3 regions of the Citrobacter sp. Igbk 17 genome follow, and region 1 is predicted to be linked to each of the others. Evidence: predicted binding sites of a transcription regulator. Region 1 holds the regulator's gene; each other region holds the start of a gene.
The links. The regulator sigma-54, encoded in region 1, starts transcription at its own class of promoters, with help from an activator protein. The targets are predictions, from matches to a motif close to GTTGGCACANNTTTCGCTNT.
Positions count from the first base shown of each region.

Region 2: hypA (hydrogenase maturation nickel metallochaperone HypA) is a predicted target of sigma-54. The motif match lies at 5,811-5,830, and genes of this name have one in related genera.
Region 3: norV (anaerobic nitric oxide reductase flavorubredoxin) is a predicted target of sigma-54. The motif match lies at 6,330-6,349, and genes of this name have one in related genera.

Region 1 is NZ_JANEWI010000005.1:108,796-118,686, forward strand. It holds gene mlaF (phospholipid ABC transporter ATP-binding protein MlaF) at 1-269, opposite strand, end outside; gene NNO08_RS04910 (calcium/sodium antiporter) at 484-1,461, shown strand; gene kdsD (arabinose-5-phosphate isomerase KdsD) at 1,475-2,461, shown strand; gene kdsC (3-deoxy-manno-octulosonate-8-phosphatase KdsC) at 2,482-3,048, shown strand; gene lptC (LPS export ABC transporter periplasmic protein LptC) at 3,045-3,620, shown strand; gene lptA (lipopolysaccharide ABC transporter substrate-binding protein LptA) at 3,589-4,143, shown strand; gene lptB (LPS export ABC transporter ATP-binding protein) at 4,150-4,875, shown strand; gene rpoN (RNA polymerase factor sigma-54) at 4,922-6,355, shown strand; gene hpf (ribosome hibernation promoting factor) at 6,378-6,665, shown strand; gene ptsN (PTS IIA-like nitrogen regulatory protein PtsN) at 6,749-7,240, shown strand; gene rapZ (RNase adapter RapZ) at 7,286-8,140, shown strand; gene npr (PTS phosphocarrier protein NPr) at 8,137-8,409, shown strand; gene mtgA (monofunctional biosynthetic peptidoglycan transglycosylase) at 8,508-9,227, opposite strand; gene elbB (isoprenoid biosynthesis glyoxalase ElbB) at 9,224-9,877, opposite strand.
Region 2 is NZ_JANEWI010000019.1:42,750-52,640, reverse strand. It holds gene flhA (formate hydrogenlyase transcriptional activator FlhA) at 1-1,870, opposite strand, end outside; gene hypE (hydrogenase maturation carbamoyl dehydratase HypE) at 2,076-3,086, opposite strand; gene hypD (hydrogenase formation protein HypD) at 3,083-4,204, opposite strand; gene hypC (hydrogenase 3 maturation protein HypC) at 4,205-4,477, opposite strand; gene hypB (hydrogenase nickel incorporation protein HypB) at 4,468-5,340, opposite strand; gene hypA (hydrogenase maturation nickel metallochaperone HypA) at 5,427-5,783, opposite strand; gene hycA (formate hydrogenlyase regulator HycA) at 5,982-6,440, shown strand; gene hycB (formate hydrogenlyase subunit HycB) at 6,583-7,194, shown strand; gene hycC (formate hydrogenlyase subunit 3) at 7,191-9,017, shown strand; gene NNO08_RS12985 (respiratory chain complex I subunit 1 family protein) at 9,020-9,891, shown strand, end outside.
Region 3 is NZ_JANEWI010000019.1:25,998-35,888, forward strand. It holds gene srlA (PTS glucitol/sorbitol transporter subunit IIC) at 1-294, shown strand, start outside; gene srlE (PTS glucitol/sorbitol transporter subunit IIB) at 291-1,262, shown strand; gene srlB (PTS glucitol/sorbitol transporter subunit IIA) at 1,276-1,638, shown strand; gene srlD (sorbitol-6-phosphate dehydrogenase) at 1,656-2,435, shown strand; gene gutM (transcriptional regulator GutM) at 2,533-2,892, shown strand; gene srlR (glucitol operon DNA-binding transcriptional repressor SrlR) at 2,963-3,736, shown strand; gene gutQ (arabinose-5-phosphate isomerase GutQ) at 3,729-4,694, shown strand; gene norR (nitric oxide reductase transcriptional regulator NorR) at 4,691-6,208, opposite strand; gene norV (anaerobic nitric oxide reductase flavorubredoxin) at 6,400-7,848, shown strand; gene norW (NADH:flavorubredoxin reductase NorW) at 7,845-8,978, shown strand; gene hypF (carbamoyltransferase HypF) at 9,136-9,891, opposite strand, start outside.

The DNA of each region.
Region 1 (9,891 bases):
AGCATACTCATGCGCTTACGCACGGTGTACAAACGTGAACGAGACATGGCTGGGACGTTTTCGCCGTCAAACAGGATTTCGCCCTTATCTGGCGGGATCTGCCCGCCAATCAGACGTAACAGCGTCGTTTTGCCGATGCCTGATGGCCCCATGATCGCCGTCACCTTACCGCGCGGCACCGTCAGGGAAATATTATCAAAGATGCAGCGGTCACCTCGGGAAAAGCTGACATCGCGCATATCGACTAGATTCGCCACAGACTGACCCATTGATTCATCCTTTACTATTGCCTCGTTGATCGAAGAGTTGGCGCTCAATTTAGCCCTGAACTCGACATATTTACAGATTATTGCCTGTCCTGGTTAGCGAAAGCTGGCATTTGTTTTACTTTTTAGCCGCATAAAGTCAAAATTAAGAATTCGTTACGGCTTCCAGAAGATCCTTCACGTGGACCGGCGAGTATACCTGAAGAAAGGACTTTAGATGCTTTTAGCGACGGCACTGTTAATAATTGGTTTACTTCTGGTGGTCTACGGTGCCGACCGTCTGGTATTTGCTGCATCCATTTTATGCCGCACCTTCGGTATCCCCCCCATCATTATTGGAATGACGGTCGTCAGCATCGGCACATCCCTACCAGAGATTATTGTCTCTGTTGCAGCATCAATGAATGGGCAGCTCGATTTAGCCGTCGGTACCGCCATCGGCTCCAACATCACCAATATTCTTCTTATTTTAGGCCTGTCAGCACTCATTCATCCTTTTACCGTGCATTCCGATGTTCTGCGTCGTGAATTACCGTTAATGTTGCTGGTAAGCATTTTGGCCGCGTCCGTGCTGTATGACGGGCAGTTAAGCCGCAGTGATGGCCTCTTTCTTCTGCTTCTGGCCGTGCTATGGCTGCTATTCATTGTTAAAATCGCCCGTCTGGCAGAACGCCAGGGCAATGACAGCCTGACCCGGGAGCAAGTAGCGGAACTGCCTCGCGAAGGCGGATTGCCTGTCGCATTTTTATGGTTGGGGATAGCGCTGATCATTATGCCAATGGCAACGCGTATGGTGGTTGATAACGCCACTGTACTGGCAAATTACTTTGCCATGAGCGAACTCACCATCGGGCTGACGGTGGTCGCCATTGGTACCAGCCTGCCAGAACTGGCAACCGCCATTGCAGGTTTGCGTAAAGGTGAAAACGATATTGCCGTCGGTAACATCATCGGCGCGAACATTTTTAATATAGTTATCGTTCTTGGGTTACCTGCACTGATTACACCGGGCGAGGTCAACCCGATGGCCTTCATCCGTGACTATAGCGTCATGCTGCTGGTGAGCGTTATTTTTGCATTACTCTGCTGGCTACGTCCGCGCCAGATTGGTCGTGGCGCGGGTGCGCTTCTGACCAGCGGTTTTATCATATGGCTGGCGATGCTGTATTGGTTATCGCCACTTCTCGTTGGATAACTGGAAACGCATTATGTCGCACTTAGAGTTGCAACCGGGTTTTGACTTTCAGCAAGCAGGCAAGGAAGTCCTGACAATTGAACGTGAAGGCCTGGCGGAGCTTGATCAGTACATCAACCAGAACTTTACCCTCGCCTGTGAAAAGATTTTCAGTTGCCCGGGTAAAGTCGTGGTGATGGGAATGGGAAAATCAGGGCATATCGGGCGCAAGATGGCCGCCACGTTTGCCAGTACCGGCACGCCCTCATTTTTTGTGCATCCTGGCGAAGCCGCACACGGCGATCTGGGTATGGTGTCACCGCAGGACGTCGTGATTGCCATTTCTAACTCAGGTGAATCTAATGAGATTGCAGCGTTAATTCCGGTGTTAAAACGCCTGCACGTCCCCCTTATTTGCATGACGGGTCGTCCGGAAAGCAGTATGGCGCGTGCAGCAGATGTCCATCTGTGTGTTAAAGTGCCCAAAGAAGCCTGCCCATTAGGTCTGGCACCGACCAGCAGTACGACCGCAACGCTGGTCATGGGCGATGCGCTTGCCGTTGCGTTACTCAAAGCACGCGGCTTCACCGCAGAAGATTTTGCGTTATCTCATCCTGGTGGCGCACTGGGGCGTAAGCTTTTGTTGCGCGTAAACGATATTATGCATACGGGAGACGAAATCCCGCATGTGACTAAAAGCGCCAGTCTGCGTGATGCCTTATTGGAGATCACGCGGAAAAATCTCGGCATGACCGTCATTTGCGATGACGCGATGAAGATTGACGGCATCTTTACGGATGGCGATTTACGTCGTGTCTTCGATATGGGCGTTGATGTACGCCAGTTAGGCATTGCCGATGTGATGACCCCAGGGGGCATTCGCGTGCGTCCAGGGATTCTTGCCGTTGATGCCCTGAACTTAATGCAGTCCCGCCATATCACCTCGGTAATGGTTGCTGATGGCGACCAGTTACTGGGTGTGTTACATATGCATGATCTGCTGCGTGCAGGTGTAGTGTAAGAAACTCAAGGATAAAGAAAATGAGTAAAGCAGGTGCGTCGCTTGCGACCTGTTATGGACCCGTCAGCACTGACGTCATCACCAGGGCAGAAAACATCCGTCTGCTGATCCTTGATGTGGATGGCGTGCTGTCTGATGGTCTGATTTATATGGGCAACAACGGTGAAGAGCTGAAGGCGTTTAACGTCCGCGATGGCTACGGAATTCGCTGCGCGCTCACTTCCGGTATTGAGGTTGCCATTATTACCGGACGAAAGGCTAAACTTGTAGAAGATCGCTGTGCCACATTAGGGATCACACATCTGTATCAGGGGCAGTCGGACAAACTGGTTGCCTTTGGCGATCTGCTTAGCAAACTGGCAATCGCGCCTGAGAATGTGGCGTATGTCGGCGATGACCTGATCGACTGGCCGGTGATGGCAAAAGTGGGATTAAGCGTCGCGGTAGCGGATGCTCATCCGTTGCTGATCCCGCGGGCCGATTACGTCACCCGTATCGACGGGGGGCGCGGCGCAGTGCGCGAAGTCTGCGACTTATTACTCCTGGCGCAGGGCAAACTGGATGAGGCCAAAGGGCAATCGATATGAGCAAAACCAGACGTTGGGTTATCATTCTACTGTCGCTGGCTGTCCTTGTGATGATTGGTATTAACCTGGCAGACAAAGACGACACCGCCCAGGTTGTCGTTAATAACAACGAGCCAACCTATAAGAGCGAGCATACCGACACCGTCGTGTACAGCCCTGAGGGCGCGCTGAGCTATCATTTGATCGCGCAACACGTTGAATATTATTCAGATCAAGCAGTTTCGTGGTTCACCCAACCGGTGTTAACCACGTTTGATAAGGACAAAGTACCGACCTGGTCGATCAAGGCCGATAAGGCCAAGTTGACCAACGATCGGATGCTGTACCTGTATGGCCATGTTGAGGTTAACGCGCTGGTGCCTGACTCTCAACTACGCAGAATTACTACCGATAACGCGCAGATCAACCTTGTGACGCAAGATGTCACTTCCGATGATCTGGTCACGTTGTATGGAACAACATTTAACTCCAGCGGACTGAAGATGCGCGGCAACTTACGCAGCAAGAACGCCGAGCTGATTGAAAAGGTTAGAACCTCATATGAAATCCAAAACAAACAAACTCAGCCTTAATCTTGTGCTTGCCAGCTCACTTCTGGCCGCCAGCATTCCGGCATTTGCCGTCACTGGCGATACCGAGCAGCCGATTCACATTGAATCGGACCAGCAGTCTCTGGATATGCAGGGCAACGTGGTGACGTTTACCGGCAATGTCATCGTGACTCAGGGCACGATCAAAATTAATGCCGATAAGGTCGTCGTCACGCGTCCGGGCGGTGAAGACGGTAAAGAAGTGATTGATGGATATGGCAATCCGGCGACCTTTTACCAGATGCAGGACAATGGTAAACCGGTTAAAGGCCACGCCTCACAGATGCACTATGAGCTGGCAAAAGATTTCGTCGTCCTTACCGGTAAGGCTTATCTGGAACAGCTCGATAGCAACATTACGGGCGATAAGATCACCTATCTGGTAAAAGAACAGAAAATGCAGGCCTTCAGTGAGAAAGGCAAACGCGTCACCACCGTTCTGGTTCCGTCGCAATTGCAGGACAAAAACAAGACCAAGGCTCCGGCAGAGAAAAAAGGTAACTGATTCGTTATGGCAACATTAACTGCAAAGAATCTTGCAAAAGCCTACAAAGGCCGTCGTGTGGTGGAAGATGTCAGCCTGACCGTCAACTCCGGGGAGATCGTCGGTCTGCTCGGTCCTAACGGTGCGGGCAAAACCACAACCTTTTACATGGTAGTCGGCATTGTGCCGCGCGATGCTGGCAACATTATCATTGATGACGAAGATATCAGTCTGTTACCTCTGCATGCGCGTGCCCGTCGCGGTATCGGGTACTTACCGCAGGAAGCCTCTATTTTTCGTCGCCTGAGTGTATTTGATAACCTGATGGCGGTTCTGCAAATTCGTGACGATCTTTCCAGCGAGCAGCGTGAAGATCGCGCCAATGAGCTGATGGAAGAATTCCATATCGAACATCTGCGTGACAGCCTTGGACAGGCACTCTCCGGTGGGGAACGCCGCCGTGTGGAGATCGCCCGCGCACTGGCAGCTAATCCCAAATTTATCCTGTTGGATGAGCCCTTTGCCGGTGTTGACCCGATTTCCGTCATTGACATCAAACGTATTATTGAACACCTGCGCGACAGCGGGCTTGGCGTGCTGATTACCGACCATAACGTGCGCGAAACGCTGGCTGTTTGTGAGCGCGCCTACATTGTGAGCCAGGGACACCTGATCGCACACGGTACGCCGACAGAAATCCTGCAGGACGAGCACGTTAAACGCGTATACCTTGGGGAAGACTTCAGACTCTGATAGGGTAGTAGACTTCACGTCACCGCAGGAGACAACAACTCTGAACATGAAGCAAGGTTTGCAACTCAGGCTTAGCCAACAACTGGCGATGACGCCTCAGCTACAACAGGCTATCCGTCTGTTGCAGTTGTCCACGCTGGAACTTCAGCAAGAACTTCAGCAAGCGCTGGAAAGTAACCCACTGCTCGAGCAAACCGATCTTCACGACGAAATTGATACCCAGGAAAAGCAGGATAGCGAATCCCTCGATACGGCTGACGCACTCGAACAAAAAGAGATGCCGGAAGAGCTACCGCTGGATGCCAGTTGGGATGAGATTTACACCGCAGGTACGCCGTCTGGCACCAGCGGGGATTACATCGACGACGAACTGCCTGTGTATCAGGGTGAAACCACGCAATCGCTGCAAGATTACCTGATGTGGCAGGTGGAACTGACGCCATTCTCAGATACCGATCGTGCTATTGCCACGTCAATTGTGGATGCAGTCGACGAAACGGGCTATCTCACCGTCACGCTGGACGACATACTCGACAGCATGGGCGATGACGACGTCGGTATCGATGAAGTCGAAGCCGTGCTTAAACGCGTTCAGCGTTTTGATCCCGTGGGTGTGGCAGCAAAAGATCTCCGCGATTGCTTACTGATCCAACTTTCGCAGTTTGACAAAGCCACTCCATGGTTGGAAGAAGCACGTCTGATCATCAGCGATCACCTTGATCTACTCGCCAACCACGACTTCCGCACCCTGATGCGCGTAACCCGACTGAAAGAAGATGTGCTGAAAGAAGCCGTCAATCTTATCCAGTCGCTTGACCCAAGACCCGGACAATCTATCCAGACCGGTGAACCAGAGTACGTCATCCCGGATGTGCTGGTGCGTAAGCATAACGATCGCTGGGTAGTCGAACTCAACAGTGACAGCATTCCGCGTTTACAGATCAACCAACACTACGCCGCCCTGTGCAATAACGCGCGCAATGATGCTGACAGCCAGTTCATTCGTAGCAACCTTCAGGATGCGAAATGGCTGATTAAAAGTCTGGAAAGCCGCAATGACACGCTATTGCGCGTTAGCCGCTGTATCGTTGAGCAACAGCAAGCCTTCTTTGAACAAGGCGAAGAGTATATGAAACCGATGGTGCTGGCCGATATCGCCCAGGCCGTCGAGATGCATGAATCGACCATTTCCCGAGTGACCACGCAAAAGTATCTGCACAGTCCGCGCGGCATTTTTGAATTGAAGTATTTCTTCTCCAGTCACGTTAACACTGAAGGCGGAGGCGAAGCCTCTTCTACAGCTATCCGCGCACTGGTGAAGAAATTAATTGCGGCCGAGAACCCAGCGAAACCGCTGAGTGACAGCAAGTTAACCTCTATGCTGTCAGAACAAGGTATCATGGTGGCGCGCCGCACCGTTGCGAAGTACCGAGAGTCTTTATCCATTCCGCCGTCTAACCAGCGCAAACAGCTGGTTTGACCCAACCGATAAGGAAGACACTATGCAGCTCAACATCACTGGAAATAACGTCGAAATCACTGAGGCCCTGCGCGACTTTGTCACCACAAAGTTCGCCAAGCTTGAACAATATTTCGACCGGATTAATCAGGTCTATATTGTGTTGAAAGTGGAGAAGGTCACACACATCTCGGATGCAACACTGCATGTGAACGGTGGCGAAATTCATGCCAGCGCGGAAGGTCAGGATATGTACGCCGCCATTGACGGTTTAATTGATAAACTGGCTCGGCAGTTAACAAAACATAAAGATAAACTGAAACAGCACTAACTTGTCCGGGCAGTTAGCGGGTGCAGGACGGCCTGTTGTGCAGCACAACGGGCCATTTGTACAGTTAGCGCTTAGGTGAAATTATGACAAATAACGATACGACTCTACAACTGAGCAATGTTCTTAACCAGGAATGTACGCGCGCGGCCGTTCACTGCCAAAGCAAGAAACGCGCACTGGAAATCATCAGTGAACTGGCGGCAAAACAACTTAGCTTGCCTCCTCAGGTGGTATTTGAAGCCATTCTGACGCGTGAAAAAATGGGCAGTACCGGTATTGGCAATGGTATTGCCATTCCGCATGGAAAGCTGGAAGAAGACACCCTGCGTGCGGTTGGTGTATTTGTTCAACTTGAAACGCCAATCGCGTTCGATGCCATTGATAATCAGCCAGTCGATCTGCTTTTCGCCCTGCTGGTCCCGGCGGACCAAACCAAGACGCATTTGCATACGTTGTCACTGGTCGCAAAACGTCTGGCAGATAAAACCATCTGTCGTCGCCTGCGCGCCGCGCAGAGTGACCAGGAGTTGTATCAAATCATCACTGACACCGAAGGTGGACAGGATGAAGCATAACAACCCAATGGCATCCTTTTCTGTCGTTGTGAGGAGAAACAGTACATGGTACTGATGATCGTCAGCGGTCGTTCAGGGTCAGGTAAGTCTGTCGCCCTGCGCGCGCTGGAAGATATGGGTTTTTACTGCGTGGATAACCTTCCCGTCGTGTTGTTGCCCGAACTGGCTCGAACCCTCGCCGATCGCCAGATATCTGCGGCTGTCAGCATTGATGTGCGCAACATGCCCGAGTCCCCGGAGATTTTTGAGCAGGCCATGAGTAACCTGCCTGAAGGCTTCTCACCGCAACTGCTGTTCCTTGATGCCGACCGTAACACGCTGATTCGCCGCTACAGCGATACGCGCCGTTTACACCCGCTGTCCAGCAAGAACTTGTCCCTGGAAAGCGCTATCGATAAAGAAAGCGATTTACTGGAGCCATTGCGTTCGCGCGCTGACCTGATCGTAGACACCTCTGAAATGTCTGTGCACGAGCTGGCGGAAATGTTACGTACCCGACTGCTGGGCAAACGTGAACGTGAATTAACGATGGTATTTGAGTCCTTTGGCTTTAAACACGGAATCCCTATTGATGCGGATTACGTCTTTGATGTCCGCTTCCTGCCTAACCCGCACTGGGATCCAAAGCTACGCCCGATGACCGGTCTGGACAGGCCCGTCGCGGCCTTCCTCGACAGACACACAGAAGTACACAATTTTATCTACCAGACTCGCAGCTATCTTGAGCTATGGTTACCCATGCTGGAGACCAACAACCGCAGCTACCTCACTGTAGCCATCGGCTGTACCGGCGGGAAACACCGTTCGGTGTATATTGCAGAGCAACTGGCAGACTACTTCCGCTCGCGCGGTAAAAACGTGCAGTCACGCCATCGTACGTTGGAAAAACGCAAATCATGACCGTGAAGCAAACTGTTGAAATCACGAATAAGCTGGGCATGCATGCCCGGCCGGCAATGAAACTGTTTGAGCTAATGCAGGGTTTTGAAGCAGAAGTTCTGCTGCGTAATGATGAAGGGACGGAAGCCGAAGCAAACAGCGTTATCGCTCTGCTGATGCTGGATTCCGCCAAAGGACGCCAGATAGAAGTTGAAGCCACGGGTCCGCAGGAAGTTGAGGCCCTGGCCGCGGTAATTGCCCTGTTTAACTCGGGATTTGACGAGGATTAGTGAAGTGCCTGATGCGCTACGCTTATCAGGCCTACACGGCAATGACCTACTCCAGTAGGCCGGATAAGGCGTTTACGCCGCATCCGGCGATAACCCCGCTAATACAGCTTATTTTCACGCATAAACGACTCACCGCCCAGCTGGCGCATTTGGCGCATGATCCACGCCTGACGACTGCGCACATAGCCGGAAGGCGCACTCGCCTTAAAACGTAACGGATTGGGTAGAACCGCCGCCAGCAATGCCGCTTCAGACGGGCTAAGACGGCTGGCGGGTTTATGGAAATAGCGCTGTGATGCAGCCTCTACACCGAATACTCCATCGCCAAACTCCGCAATATTCAAATAAACCGTCAGGATGCGTTTCTTACTCCAGACTGTTTCTATCCCCAGCGTTAACCCGGCCTCGAGCCCTTTGCGCACCCAGCTACGCCCATCCCACAAAAAGAGGTTTTTTGCCGTTTGTTGCGATAACGTCGAGGCACCCCGAATACGGTTTTCATTACGTTCGTTATGCGCCAACGCTTTCTCTATCGCAGAGACATCAAATCCCCAGTGGTCGGGAAATTTCTGGTCCTCAGCGGCAATGACCGCCAGCCCCATCCATGGTGATATCTCATCCATACTGGCCCAGTCAGAATGCGCCACATAGCCGAAATCACCCTGTATCCAGGCACCAAGCTGCCGCTCAATCATGACCGCCGAGAAAGGAACGGGCATCACGCTGAAGAGCGCTATACCCCCGCCCCAGAACACGGCGAGGACAATAACTGCCCGCAGAAATAGACGTCGCAGAAAGGCGATAGCCCCTTTTCTCATTCAGCCAGTACCAAAACACGTGAGACCAGTTTGTCGATCCCACTCGCCGCCTGGGCGATATCCTGCGCCAGCATGTAAGCAGGCGTGGTGACAACTTTATTATCTTCATCAACCACAATGTCATCGACCGGGCAAGGCACATGTTCAGCACCCATCTCTTCCAGCACTTCCGCTGTATCGATGTCAGTGCCAATGGTCAGACGCAGCGGGAAGTCAAAAATCTTGGGTAACATAGCAGGAGCAATACACATGAATCCCAGGGGTTTTCCAGCCTGATGCAGCGCCTTCGCCAGCGCGGCTAAGTCGCTATCAACCCGGCATTCACTGCCCTGGCTGGCAAAATTGCTCAGATTTTTTGCTGCGCCAAACCCGCCCGGCACAATTAGCGCATCCAGCTCCGTTGCAACCGCCTGGGCCAGGGGGCGAATATCACCACGCGTAATACGCGCAGCTTCAATCAGGACATTGCGCGTTTCCGGCATCGGCTCGCCCGTCAGATGATTAATCACATCCGCCTGCTGTTTATCTGGCGCAAAGCAGATAGCCTGAGCGCCATTGCGGGCAATAGCCAGCAGCGTGAGTACGGCTTCGTGGATTTCTGTACCGTCATACACGCCACATCCGCTGAGCACTACGCCAACTTTTTTCATCGTGATACTCCTTT
Region 2 (9,891 bases), on a different contig from region 1:
TATCCGGTAGGGATAATTGCAGTACGTTGCCTCGGGTCAGCAGAACGGCGCGTTCCACCACGTTTTCCAGTTCGCGGACGTTACCCGGCCACTCCATGCTGCTCAGGGTACGAAGCGCTTCGGCAGGAATACTGTCGATATTGCGCCCCATCCGGCGAGCGATTTTAAAGGTAAAGGCTTTCACCAGCAGTGGGATGTCTTCTGGACGCTCGCGCAGCGGAGGTAAATGGATCGGGAAAACGTTCAGCCGGTAATACAGATCGTTACGGAATTCCCGATCGGCAACCATCTTTTTTAGATCGCGGTTGGTGGCGGCGATCAACCGAACGTCGGTTTGGATCAGTTTGTTGCTGCCCAGGCGTTCAAATTCCTGCTCCTGAAGTACACGCAGTAACTTCGGCTGGAGTTCCAGCGGCATGTCACCGACTTCGTCGAGGAACAGGGAGCTTTTATCCGCCAGTTCGAAACGCCCAATTCGCTGTGTGCTGGCCCCGGTAAAGGCACCGCGCTCGTGACCAAACAGGTCGCTTTCCAGTAATCCGGCAGGCATTGCTGCGCAGTTCATCTTCACCATCCGACGGGCATTACGTCCACTCAGATTATGAATTGCTCTGGCGATCAGCTCTTTACCCGTACCTGTCTCACCCAGAATCAATACGGTACTGTCGCTTTGCGCCACCATTTCGACCTGTTTGAGTACGCTGTACATGGCTTCGCTGCGACCGATAATTTCGCCGAACTCACTGTCCACATTGTTCAGTTGCTCGGTCAGCGCCAGGTTTTCATCGACCAGACGTTCTTTCAGGCGGTGTATCTCCTGATAGGCAAGCGCGTTATCTACCGCAATGGCTACGCGTTCGGCAATCTGGCGCAACAGTTTCAGGTTGGCGGTGGTGAAAACTTTTTCTTCACACTGCGCCAGTTTGAGCACGCCAAGCATCGTATTGCCGGACATCAGCGGCAGCAGGCACAGCGTTTGTAACTGGTTACCCCAGGTTTCGAACAGCATGCGTTCATACGGCGCAAGGGTATCGCGTTCGCTCAGGTTAATCAGCAGCATCTCTTTGCTGCGGAACACCCGCTCGGAAAGCGTGCCAGCTTCATCCACTTCACTTTGTTCGTGAGCTGGATGATTCTCATCCAGATAGTGGGTGGAGTAGATACTCAACTTATTTTTGCGATCGCTGCGTAATACGATGCTGATGGCATCAATATCGAAATAGTGGTGGATCTCTTTGGCGACTTCGCTGACCAGTTCGTCAATGTCCAGTCGGGAGAGTACTGCATTGGTGATGGCGACCAGGATACGAAAGTTGTCACGTTCGCGACACAGCAAATCGTAATCGACGTTGTTGCTGACCCTGCTCTGAATTTGTTCCGCAACGACGCCGACTATTTGGGTGAAGGTCTGTAGCCGGTTGTACTCTTTTTCACTCCACGGGCGATCCTCGTTGCGGATAAATTCGCAGCCGCCAAAGATGCGTCCGTCCGCCGCCAGCGGCAGCAAACAGTAGTGACCAAATTCAGAATACAATCCGCCAGAGGCCAACTGTGGCCAGGTTTCTGAAAATTCATGATAGTTACAGTGCAGCGCATCGGGGCGAGACAGAATACGACGTACCGGACCGTGTGCCAGTACCGTTTCGTCTTCATAGTCGATGGGTTTACCATTTTCACGCGTCGCAAAATAACGCGCACGCTGCGTCTGTGCCTGCCATAACACAATAGCCGCGCAGTCAGCCAGCGCTGAACGCTTGACCAGCTGCGAAAGCGCCTCACTAAGAGACTGGAGATCGGGCTGCTGTAATAATGTACGAGTAATATCGAACAGGCCTTGCTGTCCGAGGTCACTCATCGGTGTATACGACATATTGCTTTTCCAGGGAAAACACCGCAGAACGGTGCGAAAACGGTAAATGAATTATAGGTATAAGTCGTAAATTATTGCCGGATGGGTCGGGTATTCAAACCATAGGCCTGATAAGCAAAGCGCCATCAGGCAGTAATACAGTGTTAATGCCGGATAACGACCCAAACGTGGTTTATCCGGCCAGGAACAGATTGCCAACCGGCTGCTAGCATATACGAGGTAATGGTTCGGCGTGTGGTAAATCGAGGGTCCGTTTCACGCCGTAAAGTCCGGCAAGACGTACACCTTTACGTTCAACCACTTCACCAATTAGCGCGGCATCGCGTCCTAAAGGATGGGCGTGGAGTGCGGCGAGTACGGCTTCAGCAGCCTGACGTTCAACGGCAATCACCAGCTTGCCTTCGTTGGCAAAGTTGAGTGCGTCCAGACCCAGCAGTTCGCAAACGCCACGCACGGCAGGTTTCACCGGCAGTGCCGCTTCAGACAGCTCAATGCCAAATCCGCAAGAGGCCGCAAATTCATGTGTTACCGCATTTACGCCGCCGCGGGTGGCATCACGCAGCGCTTTCACGCCAGGAATATCGCGTAGCGTCTGGATAAGCGGCGTTAACACCGCACAGTCGCTGACCAGTTCGCCATCAAGCCCCAACTGTTCGCGCAGGTTGAGGATAGTCGCACCGTGATCGCCAAGTGTACCACTCACCAGCAGCACATCACCCACGCTCAGGGTTTGCGCCCCCCAGTGAATATTGGCGGGAATCGCGCCCATACCGGCGGTGTTGATGAACAGTTTGTCCGCGGCACCGCGCTGCACAACTTTGGTATCGCCGGTTACGATAGCAATCCCCGCTTCACGGGCGGTTGCTGCCATGCTGTTCACGACGGTTTTCAGCGTGTCCATTGGCAGACCCTCTTCGAGGATAAAACCGCAGGAGAGGTAGCGCGGTATCGCGCCGCTGACCGCGACATCGTTAGCCGTACCGCAGATTGCCAGCTTGCCAATGTTGCCGCCGGGGAAGAACAGGGGGTCGATAACGTAGCTGTCCGTTGAAAACGCCAGACGATCGCCTTCTGCGACCAGCTGCGCCAGTTCCAGGCGCGCCTGATCTTCCTGTTCTGCCAGCCACGGGTTAGCAAAAGCTTCCATAAACAGACTGTTGATCAACTGCTGCATAGCCTGACCGCCGCTACCGTGGGCGAGTTGTACGCTGTTCATGCTTCACACTCCTGCTGACGATACTGATACCAGGCGGCACATGCGCCTTCAGAGGAGACCATCAGGGCACCAAATGCGGTCTCCGGGTTACAGGTTTTACCAAATAATGGGCACTGATGCGGTTTGCATCGGCCAGTCAGCACCTCTCCGCAACGTGCGCGCGGATCGTCATAGACCTGCTGCGGCGCTGGCTGGAAATGTGCTTCGGCGTCAAAACGCTGATAATCAGGCGTCAGGTGAACGCCGGATGATTCGATCACGCCCAGACCCCGCCATTCGCTGTCACCGTTGACACTGAACACGTCGGCGATAGCCTGCTGGGCTAACGCGTTACCGGCATCCGGTACCACGCGGCGGTACTGGTTTTCAACCTGGCTTTGGGCCGCTATTTTCTGCTCGATCAGCATCACGACGCCTTGCAGCAGATCAAGCGGCTCGAAGCCGGCGACCACCAGCGGGCGATGGAAATCTGAGGCAATGAAATTATAGGCGTCAGTGCCAATCACCATACTGACGTGACCTGGCGCCAAAAAGGCGTCGATACCGTTGTCCGGCTGTTCCAGCAGGCTGCGCAGCGTTGGGATCAAGGTGATGTGCTGGCAGAAAAAGTAAAAGTTCTGCACATCGCGCTGTTTGGCCTGCTGCAGAGTTATGGCGGTTGTCGGCATGGTGGTTTCAAAACCCAGGCCAAAGAACACCACTTTGCGCGTTGGGTTTTCCTCGGCCAGCTTCAGTGCATCCATCGGGGAATAGACGATACGGACATCCGCGCCGCGTGCTTTGGCCTGTAGCAGTGAGCCCTGTTTTCCAGGGACGCGCATCGCGTCGCCAAAGGTGCAGAAAATCACTTCCGGGTGGCTGGCGATTTCGACACAGCTGTCAATTCTGCCCATCGGCAGAACGCACACCGGGCAGCCTGGACCGTGAATAAACTCCACATTTGCGGGCAGAAGCTGATCGAGGCCGAATTTAAAGATAGCGTGGGTATGACCACCACAAACTTCCATAATGCGCAGCGGGTGTTCAGCGGTGTAGGAGAGGTGAGCGGCACGCTCGCACAGATGCTCTATCAACTGCATCACCTGTTCTGGTGCGCGATATTCGTCAACAAAACGCATTTATTTTTCCTCGCCATACAGCAACGCGCCGACATCCGGCTCAACGTCAAACATGTTTTGTAGCGCGTCGAGCGTATCGCGCGCTTCAGCTTCATTAATGATGCTCATGGCGAAACCGACGTGAACCAGTACCCACTGGCCCAGACGCGGCTCACCCTTTTCATCACAGCTCCCGACCAGCGTCAGATCGACGTCGCGCTGAATACCGCAAACATCGACCTTAGCCTGGTTGCCATCAATGGTGCGGATTTGACCCGGAACACCTATGCACATCGCTGATTCTCCAGCCATGACAGCCATTGATCCATCCCTTCACCGCTGGTGGCGGAAATCAGGATGATTTCAATGTCCGGGTTCACTTCCCGGGCGCTGGCGATGCACTTCTCAACATCAAAATTAAGGTAAGGCAGCAGATCCACTTTGTTGAGCAGCATCAGTGATGCAGCAGCAAACATGTGCGGGTATTTCAGCGGCTTATCTTCGCCTTCGGTAACAGAGAGCACGGCGACTTTATGACGCTCGCCGAGGTCAAAGCTGGCCGGGCAGACCAGGTTACCAACGTTCTCAATGAACAGAATGCCGTTGTCATCAAGCGGCAGACGTGGCGCGGCATCGGCAATCATTTGCGCATCAAGGTGGCAACCTTTACCGGTGTTGACCTGGATTGCAGGGGTGCCGGTGGCGCGAATACGAGCGGCATCGTTAACCGTCTGCTGGTCGCCTTCAATGACGGCACATGGCACACTGTCTTTCAGCTTCATCAGCGTTTCGGTCAGCAGCGTCGTCTTACCGGAGCCTGGGCTTGAGACGAGGTTCAGTACCAGATGCTGACGGGCAGCGAATCGGGCGCGGTTGCGCTCGGCCAGACGATTGTTTTTGTCCAGTACGTCTATTTCGACTTCCAGCATGCGGCGCTGGCTCATACCTGGCGCGTGAGTTCCTGCTTCACCGTGACCATAGTGCAGATCGCCTTCAGCGGTCTGGCTCGGTGCGAAACTGGAGGTTTTCACACCGGTAATATTCAGTGCCGGGCGAGCCGCCGGGGCAAATGGCGCGCTGCGGAACGCCGAGTGGGGGTTATGTTCATCACCCTCTATATATAGGTTGCCTTCAGCGCAACCACATGTCGTACACATCGCTCACTCCTGATCTTTATCTTGCGGTATATCTGTTGCCGGATGGCAGTTTTGCCTTATCCGGCCTACCAGAGGTGTCACCGGAATTAGTCTTCGGCGTCGCCTATTTCAATTCTTCGAATCTGTAAGCCGTCGTCGGCCACAATTCTCAGCATATCGCTATTGCATTGCGGACACCGACGCACGCGCTGCGTCAGCAACGTGACGTATTGCTGACAAGATTCGCACCAACATTCGGCTTCTTGTTCTTCGAGGTGGAGTTTACAACCTTCTGCAAGGGTGCCACGGCATACCAGATCAAAACAAAAGGCGAGAGCGCTGGTTTCTACGCAAGAAAATGCGCCAATTTTGAGCCAGACCCCAGTTACCCGCTTTGCGCCATGTTGGGTGGCCTGTTGTTCAATCAATTCCAGTGCCCGTTGGCAGAGGGTTATTTCGTGCATATCGCCTCCTAAGATGTTGCCGTTTTAAAAGCAATAAGCATGCCAGGTTGAATTTTCACGTTCGTGACAATGTCGACGATGACGAAATGACATGTCGTCATCGCGCCATAAATTCATAACCATATGAAAATAAACAAAATTAATTTTGGCATGAAATGTGCTTAGGGCTGTTCATCTCTGCTAAACGGGTAACCTGACATGACTATTTGGGAAATAAGCGAAAAAGCCGATTACATCGCTGAACGGCATCGTCGCCTACAGGACCAGTGGCGTATCTACTGCAACTCGCTGGTTCAGGGGATCACCCTGTCAAAAGCGCGTTTGCATCATGCGATGAGCTGCGCGCCGGACAAGGATTTGTGCTTTGTCCTTTTTGAACACTTCACTATCTACGTCACGCTGGCGGACGGCTTTAACAGCCACACCATCGAGTACTACGTTGAAACGAAAGACGGTGATGATAAGCAACTGATTGCACAGGCAGAGTTGACCCTCGACGGACAGGTCGATGAGCGCATCAGCAACCGCGATCGCGAGCAGGTGCTGGAGCACTATCTCGAAAAAATCGCCAGCGTCTACGACAGCCTGTACACCGCGGTTGAAAACAATATGCCGGTGAATTTAAGCCAGCTGGTTGAAGGACATAACCCGGCTTAAGCCTCGGGTGTTGCCCACTTGAGTCATGATGCGGTTTGTTCTGCATCACGACGGTTTAGGGAATGGGCATGTCGAAAAATGTCGAAATGACATTTTACAGACATGTTTTCGTCAAAAATGACTATCACCTGAGGAATGCCTGGTGAATCGTTTTGTAATTGCTGACTCCACTCTTTGCATTGGCTGCCACACCTGTGAGGCCGCCTGCTCAGAGACTCATCGCCAGCATGGCCTGCAGTCAATGCCGCGCCTGAAAGTGATGTTAAATGAAAAAGAATCTGCGCCGCAGCTTTGCCACCAGTGTGAAGATGCGCCTTGCGCTACCGTTTGTCCGGTTAATGCGATTAATCGCGTTGACGGTGCCGTACAGCTGAATGAAAGCCTGTGCGTCAGCTGCAAATTGTGCGGGATCGCCTGTCCGTTCGGTGCGATTGAGTTTTCCGGCAGCCGTCCGCTGCACATCCCGGCGAACGCCAATACGCCAAAAGCGCCCCCGGCTCCGCCGGCTCCTGCGCGTGTGAGCACGCTGCTAGACTGGGTACCGGGCGTTCGTGCCATCGCGGTGAAATGCGATCTGTGTAGTTTTGACGAGCAAGGTCCGGCCTGCATACGCATGTGCCCGACCAAAGCCCTGCACCTGGTGAGTAACATCGATATCGCACGCGCCAGTAAACGTAAGCGTGAGCTGACTTTCAATACCGATTTCGGCGATCTCACCTTGTTTCAGCAGGCTCAGAGTGGAGATGCAAAATGAGCGCAATTTCACTGATTAACAGCGGCGTAGCCTGGTTTACAGCGGCTGCGGTTCTGGCATTTCTGTTTTCATTTCATAAATCGCTGAGCGGCTGGATTGCTGGGGTTGGCGGTGCGGTAGGCAGCCTGTGTACCGCAGCCGCCGGTTTTACCGTTCTGACCAATGCGCTGGCGGTGAGCGGCGTGATGCCGTTTATTGGCCACAGTCTGCAAATTACTCCGCTGAATGCTATCTGGCTGATTACGCTGGGTCTGTGCGGCCTGTTTGTCAGCCTGTACAACATTGACTGGCATCGTCATCCGCAGGTGAAGGCTAACGGCCTGCTGGTGAATCTGCTGATGGCCGCGGCCGTGTGCGCAGTGGTTGCCAGCAACCTCGGTACGCTGGTGGTGATGGCAGAAATCATGGCGCTGTGCGCGGTGTTCCTGACTGGCTGCAGCAAAGAAGGCAAGCTGTGGTTTGCGCTGGGGCGTATCGGTACGCTGATGTTGGCGCTCGCGTGTTATCTGGTGTGGCAACGCTACGGCACCCTGGAACTGCGCCTGCTTGACCTGCGTACCCAGGAGCTGCCGCTTGGCTCCGACATCTGGCTGCTGGGTGTGGCTGGCTTTGGCTTGTTGGCAGGGATTATCCCGCTGCATGGTTGGGTGCCTCAGGCGCACGCTAACGCCAGCGCACCGGCTGCGGCATTGTTCTCTACCGTGGTCATGAAAGTCGGTTTGCTGGGTATTCTCTCCCTGTCGCTGCTGGGCGGTAACGCGCCGCTGTGGTGGGGCGTTACGCTGCTGGTGTTAGGCATGATCACCGCGTTTGTCGGTGGTTTGTATGCGCTGATGGAACATAACATCCAGCGTCTGCTGGCGTACCACACGCTGGAAAACATCGGCATTATTCTGCTGGGGCTGGGTGCTGGCGTGACCGGGATTTCCCTCAATCAACCAGCGCTGATTGCGCTGGGTTTGACTGGCGGTCTGTATCATCTGGTTAACCACAGTTTGTTCAAAAGCGTCTTGTTCCTGGGCGCAGGCAGCATCTGGTTCCGTACCGGTCATCGTGATATCGAAAAACTGGGCGGGATCGGTAAACGCATGCCGGTGATTTCTCTGGCGATGCTGGTTGGGCTGATGGCGATGGCTGCACTGCCGCCGCTGAACGGCTTTGCCGGTGAGTGGGTTATCTATCAATCCTTCTTTAAGCTCGGAAACAGTGGCGCCTTTGTCGGCAGTTTGTTAGGACCGTTGCTGGCGGTCGGACTGGCGATTACCGGCGCACTGGCGGTGATGTGTATGGCGAAAGTTTATGGCGTTACGTTCCTTGGCGCACCGCGCACGAAGGAAGCTGAAAATGCCTGTTGTGCACCCATCCTGATGGGCGTGAGCGTGGTTGCGCTGGCTATCTGCTGCGTGATTGGCGGCGTTGCTGCGCCGTGGCTGCTGCCGATGATCTCCTCTGCCGTTCCGCTGCCGTTGGAAACCGCGAACACCACCGTTTCTCAGCCAATGATCACGCTGCTGCTGATCGCGTGTCCGCTGCTGCCGTTCATCATCATGGCCATTTTCAAAGGCAACCGTCTGCCGTCGCGTTCACGCGGTGCGGCGTGGGTGTGTGGTTACGATCACGAGCAGTCAATGGTGATCACCGCGCACGGTTTTGCCATGCCGGTGAAAGAAGCCTTTGCCCCGGTACTCAAACTGCGTAAATGGCTGAACCCGGTATCACTGGTTCCGGGCTGGCAGAATGCGGCTGCACCGGTGCTGTTCCGTCGCCTGGCGCTGATTGAGCTGGCGGTGCTGGTGGTGATTGTGGTTTCACGAGGAGCCTGAGAATGAGTGTTTTATATCCGTTAATTCAGGCGCTGGTACTGTTTGCCGTTGCGCCGCTGCTGTCCGGTATTACCCGCGTGGCGCGTGCGCGTTTGCACAACCGCCGCGGTCCAGGCGTTTTGCAGGAATACCGCGACATTATCAAACTGCTGGGGCGTCAGAGCATTGCGCCTGCGGATTCCAGTTGGGTTTTCCGTCTGACGCCGTTCGTGATGGTGGGCGTGATGCTGACTATCGCCACCGCGCTGCCGGTAGTGACCGTGGGTTCACCGCTGCCGCAACTGGGTGATTTGATAACCTTAATCTACCTGTTCGCCATTGCCCGCTTCTTCTTTTCAATCTCGGGTCTGGATACCGGTAGCCCGTTCACCGCAATCGGTGCCAGCCGTGAAGCGATGCTTGGCGTACTGGTTGAACCTATCCTGCTGCTGGGTCTGTGGGTTGCGGCGCAGGTTGCAGGTTCAACGCATATCAGCAACATCGCTGACACCATTTATCACTGGCCTGCGGCTCGCAGTATCCCGCTGATTCTGGCGCTGTGCGCCTGTGCCTTCGCCACCTTTATCGAAATGGGCAAACTGCCGTTCGACCTGGCGGAAGCTGAACAGGAACTGCAGGAAGGTCCACTGACCGAATACAGCGGCAGCGGTTTTGCGGTGCTGAAGTGGGGCATTAGCCTCAAACAGTTGGTGGTTCTGCAAATGTTCGTCGGCGTATTCCTGCCGTGGGGACAGATGGAAACCTTCACCGCGGGTGGGTTGCTGCTGGCGCTGGTGATTGCCATCGTCAAGCTGGTCCTCGGCGTGCTGGTCATCGCCCTGTTCGAAAACAGCATGGCGCGTCTGCGTTTTTGCGCCACTTCACGCGTGACCTG
Region 3 (9,891 bases), on a different contig from region 1:
ATGCCAGAGAAATATAAGCCCAGCTATTACGCAGCAGCGTCCTATAGCTGCCACTCAATGAACGGCTTGTTCCCACACATTAACCCCGGAGAGTTGTTTGTCTATCTGGGGATTGCCAGCGGCTTGACGACGCTGGGCCTCCCGCTTGGCCCGCTCGCCGTGAGCTATTTACTGGTCGGTCTGGTCACCAACTTCTTCCGTGGCTGGGTGACCGATTTCACTACCGCCATTTTTGAGAAAAAAATGGGCATTCAACTTGAGCAGAAAGTGCATCTGGCGGGAGCAACATCATGACACGTATTCGTATTGAAAAAGGCACAGGCGGCTGGGGTGGCCCACTCGAACTGGACGCCATTTCAGGAAAGAAAATTGTCTATATCACTGCCGGGACACGCCCTGCAATTGTCGACAAACTGGCCAGTTTGACCGGCTGGCAGGCCGTTGATGGCTTCAAAGAAGGTGAACCACCCGAGAATGAAATCGGTGTTGCAATCATCGACTGCGGCGGCACGTTGCGCTGCGGGATCTATCCGAAACGTCGTATACCGACGGTAAATATTCACGCGACCGGGAAATCCGGCCCACTGGCACAATACATTGTTGAAGATATCTATGTCTCTGGCGTGAAAGAAGAAAATATCACCGTTGTCGGTGAAACATCTGCTACGCCGCAGCCTGCAAGCAGCACTATTGGTCGCGATTACGACACCAGCAAAAAGATTACCGAACAAAGTGATGGCCTGCTGGCAAAAGTCGGTATGGGCATGGGTTCCGCCGTTGCGGTGCTGTTCCAGTCCGGACGCGACACGATTGATACCGTACTGAAAACCATTCTGCCGTTTATGGCGTTCGTCTCAGCACTGATTGGCATCATTATGGCTTCCGGTTTAGGTGACTGGATAGCCCATGGTCTTGCGCCGCTGGCCAGCCATCCTCTGGGATTGGTGACCCTGGCACTAATTTGCTCATTCCCATTGCTATCGCCTTTCCTCGGACCTGGCGCGGTAATTGCTCAAGTTATCGGCGTACTGATCGGTGTACAGATTGGTCTGGGAAATATCCCGCCGCATCTGGCACTACCTGCCCTGTTTGCCATTAACGCCCAGGCTGCGTGCGATTTTATCCCGGTAGGCCTGTCGCTGGCCGAGGCTCGTCAGGACACCGTGCGCGTCGGTGTGCCATCTGTTCTGGTAAGCCGCTTCCTCACCGGTGCACCTACCGTTCTCATCGCCTGGTTTGTTTCCGGCTTTATTTACCAATAAGAGGCACTCAGAAATGACCGTGATTTATCAGACCACCATCACCCGTATCGGCCAAAGCGCAGCAGATGCACTTTGCGACCAGATGCTGATTACCTTTCGTGAAGGCGCGCCTGCGGATATCGAAGAGTTTTGCTTCATTCATTGCCATGGCGTGCTGAACGGTTCTCTGCAAGCTGGTATCCGTTTCGAACTGGGCCAGCATCACTACCCGGTTACGGCTGTCGGCAGCGTGGCAGAACAAAACTTACGTGAACTCGGACATATCACTCTGCGCTTCGACGGACTAAGCGAAGCGGAATTTCCCGGCACCGTGCACATAGCGGGGCCCGTACCGGACGATATCGCACCGGGCTGTATTTTGAAGTTTGTTGCTTAAGATTGAAGGAGAAAAAAATGAATCAGGTAGCCGTTGTCATTGGTGGAGGCCAGACCCTGGGAGCATTCCTTTGCCGTGGGCTTGCGACAGAAGGATACCGCGTTGCGGTCGTCGATATTCAAAGCGATAAAGCGGCGAATGTGGCACAGGAAATTAACGCCGAGTTCGGTGAAGGTACCGCTTACGGTTTTGGTGCAGATGCCACCAGCGAACAGAGCGTGCTGGCGCTGTCTCGCGGAGTCGATGAAATATTCGGTCGCGTTGACCTGCTGGTTTACAGCGCGGGCATTGCCAAAGCGGCATTTATCAGCGACTTTCAGTTGGGGGATTTCGACCGTTCACTTCAGGTGAATCTGGTCGGCTATTTCCTCTGTGCACGTGAATTCTCGCGCCTGATGATCCGTGATGGCGTGCAGGGCCGCATTATCCAAATCAACTCCAAATCGGGGAAAGTGGGTAGCAAGCATAACTCGGGTTACAGCGCGGCGAAATTTGGCGGCGTGGGCTTAACGCAATCGCTGGCACTGGACCTGGCGGAATACGGCATTACCGTGCACTCATTAATGCTGGGTAACCTGCTGAAATCTCCAATGTTCCAGTCATTGTTACCGCAATATGCCACTAAACTTGGCCTCAAGCCGGACCAAGTGGAGCAGTACTACATTGATAAAGTGCCACTCAAGCGCGGCTGCGATTATCAGGACGTACTGAATATGCTGCTGTTTTACGCCAGTCCAAAAGCCTCTTACTGCACCGGGCAGTCCATCAACGTGACCGGCGGTCAGGTGATGTTTTAAGAGACATGATTGCCCGGTGGCGCTGCGCTTACCGGGCCTACACGCAGTAGGCCGGATAAGGCGCAGCCGCCATCCGGCGAAATCAAAGGAGCACATTATGGTTTCCGCACTGATTACCGTCGCCGCCATTGCGTGGTGTCTGCAACTCGCGTTGGGAGGCTGGCAAATATCCCGTTTTAATCGGGCTTTCGATAAGCTCTGCCAGCGGGGTCGGGTCGGCGTGGGTCGCTCCGGTGGGCGTTTTAAACCCCGCGTTGTGGTCGCTATCGCACTGGATGAGCAACAGCGGGTTGCTGATACGTTATTTATGAAAGGTCTTACCGTTTTTGCAAGACCTGGCAAAATTGCCACAATTATGGGCAAACATCTTGATGAATTACAGCCTGATGTGATCTTTCCCCATGATCCGCTTTCGCAGAATGCACTATCATTGGCGCTTAAACTGAAACATGGGTAATTTCGTTGTGAATGCTAATAGCTTGCGAAATTATCATTTTGCAACTTATTAAGTCAGGGTAATCACGCCTATGAAACCTCGTCAGCGTCAGGCTGCCATACTGGAGCACTTGCAAAAGCAGGGAAAATGCTCGGTTGAAGAACTGGCCCACTACTTTGACACCACCGGTACGACCATTCGTAAGGATCTGGTCACTCTGGAAAATGCCGGAACCGTCATTCGCACCTATGGCGGCGTAGTATTGAATAAAGACGAATCTGACCCGCCAATCGATCACAAGACGCTGATCAACACGCATAAAAAAGAGCAAATTGCCGAAGCCGCCGTTCGCTTTATTCACGATGGCGACTCCATTATTCTGGATGCAGGCAGTACGGTGCTGCAGATGGTGCCGATGCTCAGCCGCTTTAGCAACATCACCGTCATGACCAACAGCCTGCACATTGTTAATGCGCTTTCGGAGCTGGACAACGAGCAAACCATCCTGATGCCCGGTGGGACATTCCGTAAAAAATCTGCGTCATTTCACGGACAGCTGGCAGAAAATGCCTTTGAGCAGTTCAGCTTTGATAAACTCTTCATGGGCACCGACGGCATCGATCTCAATGCCGGCGTAACCACATTTAATGAGGTGTTTAGCGTCAGTAAAGCGATGTGCAATGCCGCTCGCGAAGTCATTCTGATGGCTGACTCGTCAAAATTTGGGCGCAAAAGTCCCAATGTTGTGTGCAGTCTGGAAAGCGTCGACAAATTGATTACCGATGCGGGTATTAACCCTGCGTTTCGTCAGGCGCTGGAAGCAAAAGGGATTGAAGTGATTATAACCGGAGAGACCAATGAGTGATGCACTACTGAACGCGGGCCGTCAGACGTTAATGCTGGAATTACAGGAAGCCAGTCGACTGCCAGAGCGACTGGGCGATGATTTTGTTCGGGCTGCCAATACTATCATCCACTGTGAAGGCAAAGTGATTGTTTCCGGGATTGGCAAGTCAGGCCATATTGGCAAAAAAATCGCGGCAACCCTCGCCAGTACCGGCACGCCCGCCTTTTTTGTGCATCCGGCAGAAGCGCTGCACGGCGACTTAGGAATGATTGAAAGTCGCGATGTCATGCTGTTTATCTCCTACTCTGGCGGGGCTAAGGAGCTGGATCTCATCATTCCACGCCTGGAAGACAAATCCGTCACCCTGCTGGCAATGACCGGAAAACCAACTTCGCCACTGGGCCTGGCAGCCAAAGCGGTGTTGGATATTTCAGTAGAGCGTGAAGCCTGCCCGATGCGCCTGGCGCCAACCTCCAGCACCGTCAACACGCTGATGATGGGCGATGCGCTGGCGATAGCCGTGATGCAGGCTCGTGGGTTTAACGAAGAAGATTTTGCCCGTTCCCATCCGGCCGGTGCGCTGGGCGCACGTCTGTTAAATAAAGTGCATCACCTGATGCGCCGTGACGATGCTGTACCACAGGTCACGCTCACTACCAGCGTCATGGATGCCATGCTGGAACTGAGTCGCACAGGTCTGGGCCTGGTAGCGGTCTGCGACGATCAATCGCTGGTGAAAGGTGTCTTTACCGACGGAGACCTGCGCCGTTGGCTGGTCGGCGGTGGCGCACTTACGACTCAGGTAAGCGAAGCGATGACCCATAATGGCGTCACGCTGCAGGCGCAGAGCCGAGCGATTGATGCCAAAGAAGTTCTGATGAAGCGCAAAATCACCGCGGCGCCGGTGGTGGATGAAAACGGTAAACTCACCGGCGCTATCAACCTGCAGGATTTCTATCAGGCAGGGATTATTTAATCCTTAAGTCCAAGACGCTTCGCCAGCCGGTGCAGGTTGGCGACGTCTGTTTCCAGCGCCCGCGCACTTGCCGCCCAACTGTGATTATTCTGCGCCAGTGCCCGGCGAATCATCTCCCGTTGGAAAGATTCTGTTGCCTCACGCAGGTTATGATGCAGCGGAACCTCGGGAAGAACCTCCGGCGGCGGGACGGAACTGTCATCCTGTAAAGCAAAATGCTGCGCTTCCAGAACCACTTCATCCCCTGCCCTTGTCGCCCTTGCCAGCACCACGGCGCGGTGAATAGCATGTTCCAGTTCACGAACGTTTCCCGGCCAGCCGTAGTTCAACAAATGGCTACGCGCACCGCCACTTAACACCACGCGGGAAAGCCCCAGTCGCAGCCGACATTGCTCGCAAAAATACCCCGCCAGCAAAACAACGTCCTCACCGCGTTCGCGCAGTGGTGGCACAGAAAGAGGAAAGACGCTCAGGCGATGAAACAAATCCGCGCGGAAATTCCCGGCCAGCACCTCTTCACGCAAATCGCGGTTGGTTGCTGCCAGCACGCGTACGTCAACGCGCAGACTGCGATCGTCCCCCACGCGCTGAATATCCCCGTACTGCAATACGCGCAGCAACTTGGCCTGTAGCGCCAGCGACAATTCACCTATCTCATCCAGAAACAGCGTACCGTTGTCCGCCATTTCAAATTTCCCGCTACGGTTGCTGATAGCCCCGGTAAACGCCCCTTTGACGTGACCAAACAGCTCGCTTTCTGCCACGCTTTCCGGCAACGCTGCGCAGTTCAGATACACCAGTGGATTTACCGCACGCGGCGAACCTTCGTGGATGGCCTTCGCCACCAGCTCTTTCCCGGTTCCCGTCTCACCGCTGATCAAAACATTGAGATCGGAGCCCGCAACAATCTCGATCTCTTTTTTCAGTTGCATCATATTGGGCGACAGGCCAATCATTTGCGTTTCTTTCACCTGCTCGAAGGCCGTTGACGAGCCTGGCAGCATGTTCTGGCTTTCCAGTTGCTCAATCAGCAGCGCATTACTGAGCGCGCCCGCCGCCAGCGCGGCAATCAGCCTAAGCTCTTCATCACTGAACACATCGAACTGATCGGGTTCCATGCCATCCAGCGTGAGCGCCCCGATCAGACTTTGTCCGGCAAACAGCGGCAATCCGATACAGGCATGCACCTTCAGGCTCTCCTGACCGGGGATCAACCCATCATAAGGATCGGGCAAATCGCTGTCGGCGGGGAAACGCACCACATCCCCGGCACGGGCAATCGCCTCCAGCCGTGGGTGCCCCTCCAGCGTAAAGCGCCTGCCGAGAACATCCTGCGTCAGTCCATCGATCGCCAGCGGAATAAATTGTCGGGATTCATAGCGCAACAATGCCGACGCATCGCACTCCAGCACCTGACGTAACGTCGTGATCAGGCGTTGAAAACGGTCCTGATGCCCAATACCGCTTTGTAATTCAATGGCGATGCCCGCCAGCACGTCTACAGAAAAGCTCATGACCACCTCATTGTCATTTTGACAATTAATATTGTCATATTGACAATGAAATGAATAGTCATTTTGACTACCACTTTGTAGGCAATAAATATTAAATCGTTATAAATCAAACAAATAAAAAGTTGGCACGCAACCTGCAATAAGCAAAACATCTTTTTTAGAAAAACGCGAAATTAATTACTGAGGTTGCTATGTCTATTCTGGTTAAAAATAACATTCATTGGGTTGGCCAACGTGACTGGGAAGTTCGTGATTTCCACGGAACCGAATACAAAACGCTGCGCGGCAGCAGCTACAACAGCTATCTTATCCGTGAAGAAAAAAATGTCCTGATCGATACAGTAGACCACAAGTTTAGCCGTGAATTCGTGCAGAACCTGCGCAGTGAAATCGACCTGGCAGATATCGATTACATCATCATTAACCATGCGGAAGAAGACCACGCCGGGGCGCTGACCGAGCTGATGTCCTGCATCCCGGATACCCCGATTTACTGCACAGCCAACGCCATTGACTCCATCAACGGTCACCACCATCACCCGGAATGGAACTTTAACGTGGTGAAAACCGGTGACTCGCTGGACATTGGTAACGGCAAACAGCTGATCTTCGTGGAAACACCGATGCTGCACTGGCCGGACAGCATGATGACCTACATGACCGGTGATGCGGTACTGTTCAGTAACGACGCCTTTGGCCAGCACTATTGCGATGAACGCTTATTCAACGACGAAGTGGATCAGACGGAGTTATTCGAACAGTGTCAGCGCTACTACGCTAATATCCTGACCCCGTTCAGCCGTCTGGTCACACCGAAAATCACGGAGATCCTCGGCTTCAACTTGCCGGTCGACATGATTGCCACTTCCCACGGTGTGGTATGGCGCGACAACCCAACACAAATCGTAGAGATGTACCTGAAATGGGCGGCGGATTACCAGGAAGACCGCATCACCATTTTCTACGACACCATGTCGAACAACACCCGCATGATGGCCGATGCGATTGCCCAGGGCATCAACGAAGTGGACCCGAACGTCGCGGTGAAAATCTTCAACGTTGCCCGCAGCGATAAAAACGAAGTACTGACTAACGTCTTCCGCTCTAAAGGCGTGCTGGTAGGGACTTCGACCATGAATAACGTGATGATGCCGAAAATCGCGGGTCTGGTGGAAGAAATGACCGGCCTGCGTTTTCGTAACAAACGCGCCAGCGCCTTCGGTTCACATGGCTGGAGTGGCGGTGCGGTAGACCGTTTGTCCACTCGCCTGCAGGATGCAGGTTTTGAAATGTCACTGAGCCTGAAAGCAAAATGGCGTCCTGATCTGGATGCGCTGGAACTGTGCCGCCAGCACGGTCGAGAAATTGCACGTCAGTGGGCACTTGCTCCGCTGCCGGAAACCCAGGTGAAAGCCGTCGCCCAGGAAGAAGCCTGCGCCTGTGCCGCTGCGGCTGCCGCGGACCTCGGCCCAAGCATGCAGTGCAGCGTTTGCCAGTGGATCTACGATCCAGCAAAAGGTGAGCCGCTGCAGGATGTCGCACCGGGTACACCATGGAGCGACGTGCCGGACAACTTCCTGTGCCCGGAATGTTCATTAGGTAAAGACGTCTTTGACGTACTGGCAACGGAGGCAAAATGAGCCGCGGAATTGTCATTATTGGTTCGGGCTTTGCCGCCCGCCAGTTAGTCAAAAATATCCGTAAACAGGATGCAACGGTTCCGTTGACCCTGATTGCCGCTGACAGCATGGATGAGTACAACAAGCCCGATCTCAGCCACGTGATCAGTCAGGCACAGCGCGCAGACGACCTCACCCGCCAGTCGGCGGGGGAGTTTGCCGAACAGTTTAACTTACGCCTGTTTCCGCATACCTGGGTTACTGATATCGACGCGGATGCTCACGTGGTGAAAAGCCAGGAGCAGCAGTGGGAGTACGACAAACTGGTACTGGCAACGGGCGCATCGGCTTTTGTGCCGCCGGTTACCGGGCGTGAGTTAATGCTTACTCTGAATAGCCAGCAAGAGTATCGCGCCTGTGAAACACAGCTGCGTGATGCCCGGCGGGTACTGATTGTCGGTGGCGGTCTGATTGGTAGTGAACTGGCGATGGATTTCTGTCGTGCCGGCAAAGCGGTGACGCTTATCGATAACGCCGCCAGCATTCTGGCCTCGTTAATGCCGCCGGAAGTCAGCAGCCGTTTGCAGCACCGACTGACCGATATGGGTGTGCATCTGCTGTTGAAATCACAATTGCAGAGTCTGGAGAAAACCAGCACCGGTATCCGCGCCACGCTCGATCGTCATCGTAGTGTCGACGTTGATGCGGTAATCGCCGCAACCGGTCTGCGCCCGGAAACCGCACTGGCGCGTCACGCTGGATTGACTATCAATCGGGGGGTTTGCGTCGACAGCTACCTGCAAACCAGTCATCCGGACATTTATGCTCTCGGCGACTGTGCGGAGATTAACGGTCAGGTGCTCCCGTTCCTGCAACCGATTCAGTTAAGCGCCATGTATCTGGCGAAAAACCTGCTCGGCGGCAATGCGCCATTGAAACTGCCCGCCATGCTGGTAAAAGTCAAAACGCCGGAACTGCCGTTACACCTGGCAGGGGAAACCCAGCGTCGCGATCTGAACTGGCATATTGCCGCCGAAGCGCAAGGGATGGTCGCCCGGGGGATGAACGACGAAGGTCAATTGTGTGCCTTCGTCGTCAGTGAAGACCGGATGAAAGAAGCCTTCGCGCTGCTGAAAACGTTGCCCGTGTAAATCTGTGATGCCGGATGGCGGCTACGCCTTATCCGATCTACAACCTTATCCAGCAACGCGGCTACTGATTTATTAACCTCACGCACATGGATGTGCGTTGCCACTTGTCGGTATGCCCCGACATGTTTTTCTTGCCCCGCCAGTCCCGGGGCTTTTTTTATTTTTGCCCTAACGCTCGCGCTGCGGCAATCACACCCTGCCCCAATGACAATCCACCGTCGCCCGCCGGTAAACGCTGCGGGAACAATAACGTAAAATCGGCCAGGTAAAATGCCAGTCGGGTTGACAATAAACGGTTATGCATTACACCGCCGCTGAATACTAACGTCTTAATCCTGCGCGCTTCAGCCTGTTCCCGCATCAGAGTGGCAAACCCACGCGCCAGCGCATCGTGAAACGCCCACGCTCTTTCTGTCGATTTGGCCTGCCAGTTCAACCATTGGTGCCAAAAAGCCGCTAAGTCCAGATGGTTGCCATCAAGCGGCACCGTGACAGGATGATCAACGCCAGCACATTGCGATGCCATCGCCTCCAGGGCACAGGCCGCTTCCCCCTCGTAGCTCAGCGATTCCGGCGCGCACTCGAGTGCGGCTGCAACGGCATCAAACAACCGTCCGCACGATGAGGCCTGCGGGGTATTGATCCCTCGCTCGATGGCGCGAGCCAGCACCGGCCAGTTTTGCTGTTGCAGCGCTGACGTTTCCGGGTAACGCTGCCAGTCAGGAACAAAACGCAGGCACTGCGCCAACAGATTGCGCCACGGCTGTTTTGCCGCCAGATCGCCGCCGGCCAGTGCCACGGCAGGTAAGCCACCGAGGTGTTCGCATTCACGATAATTGACCCGCAAACACTCGCCGCCCCACAGCGCACCGTTTTCGCCCATGCCAATACCGTCTAGCGTCAGGGCAATCAC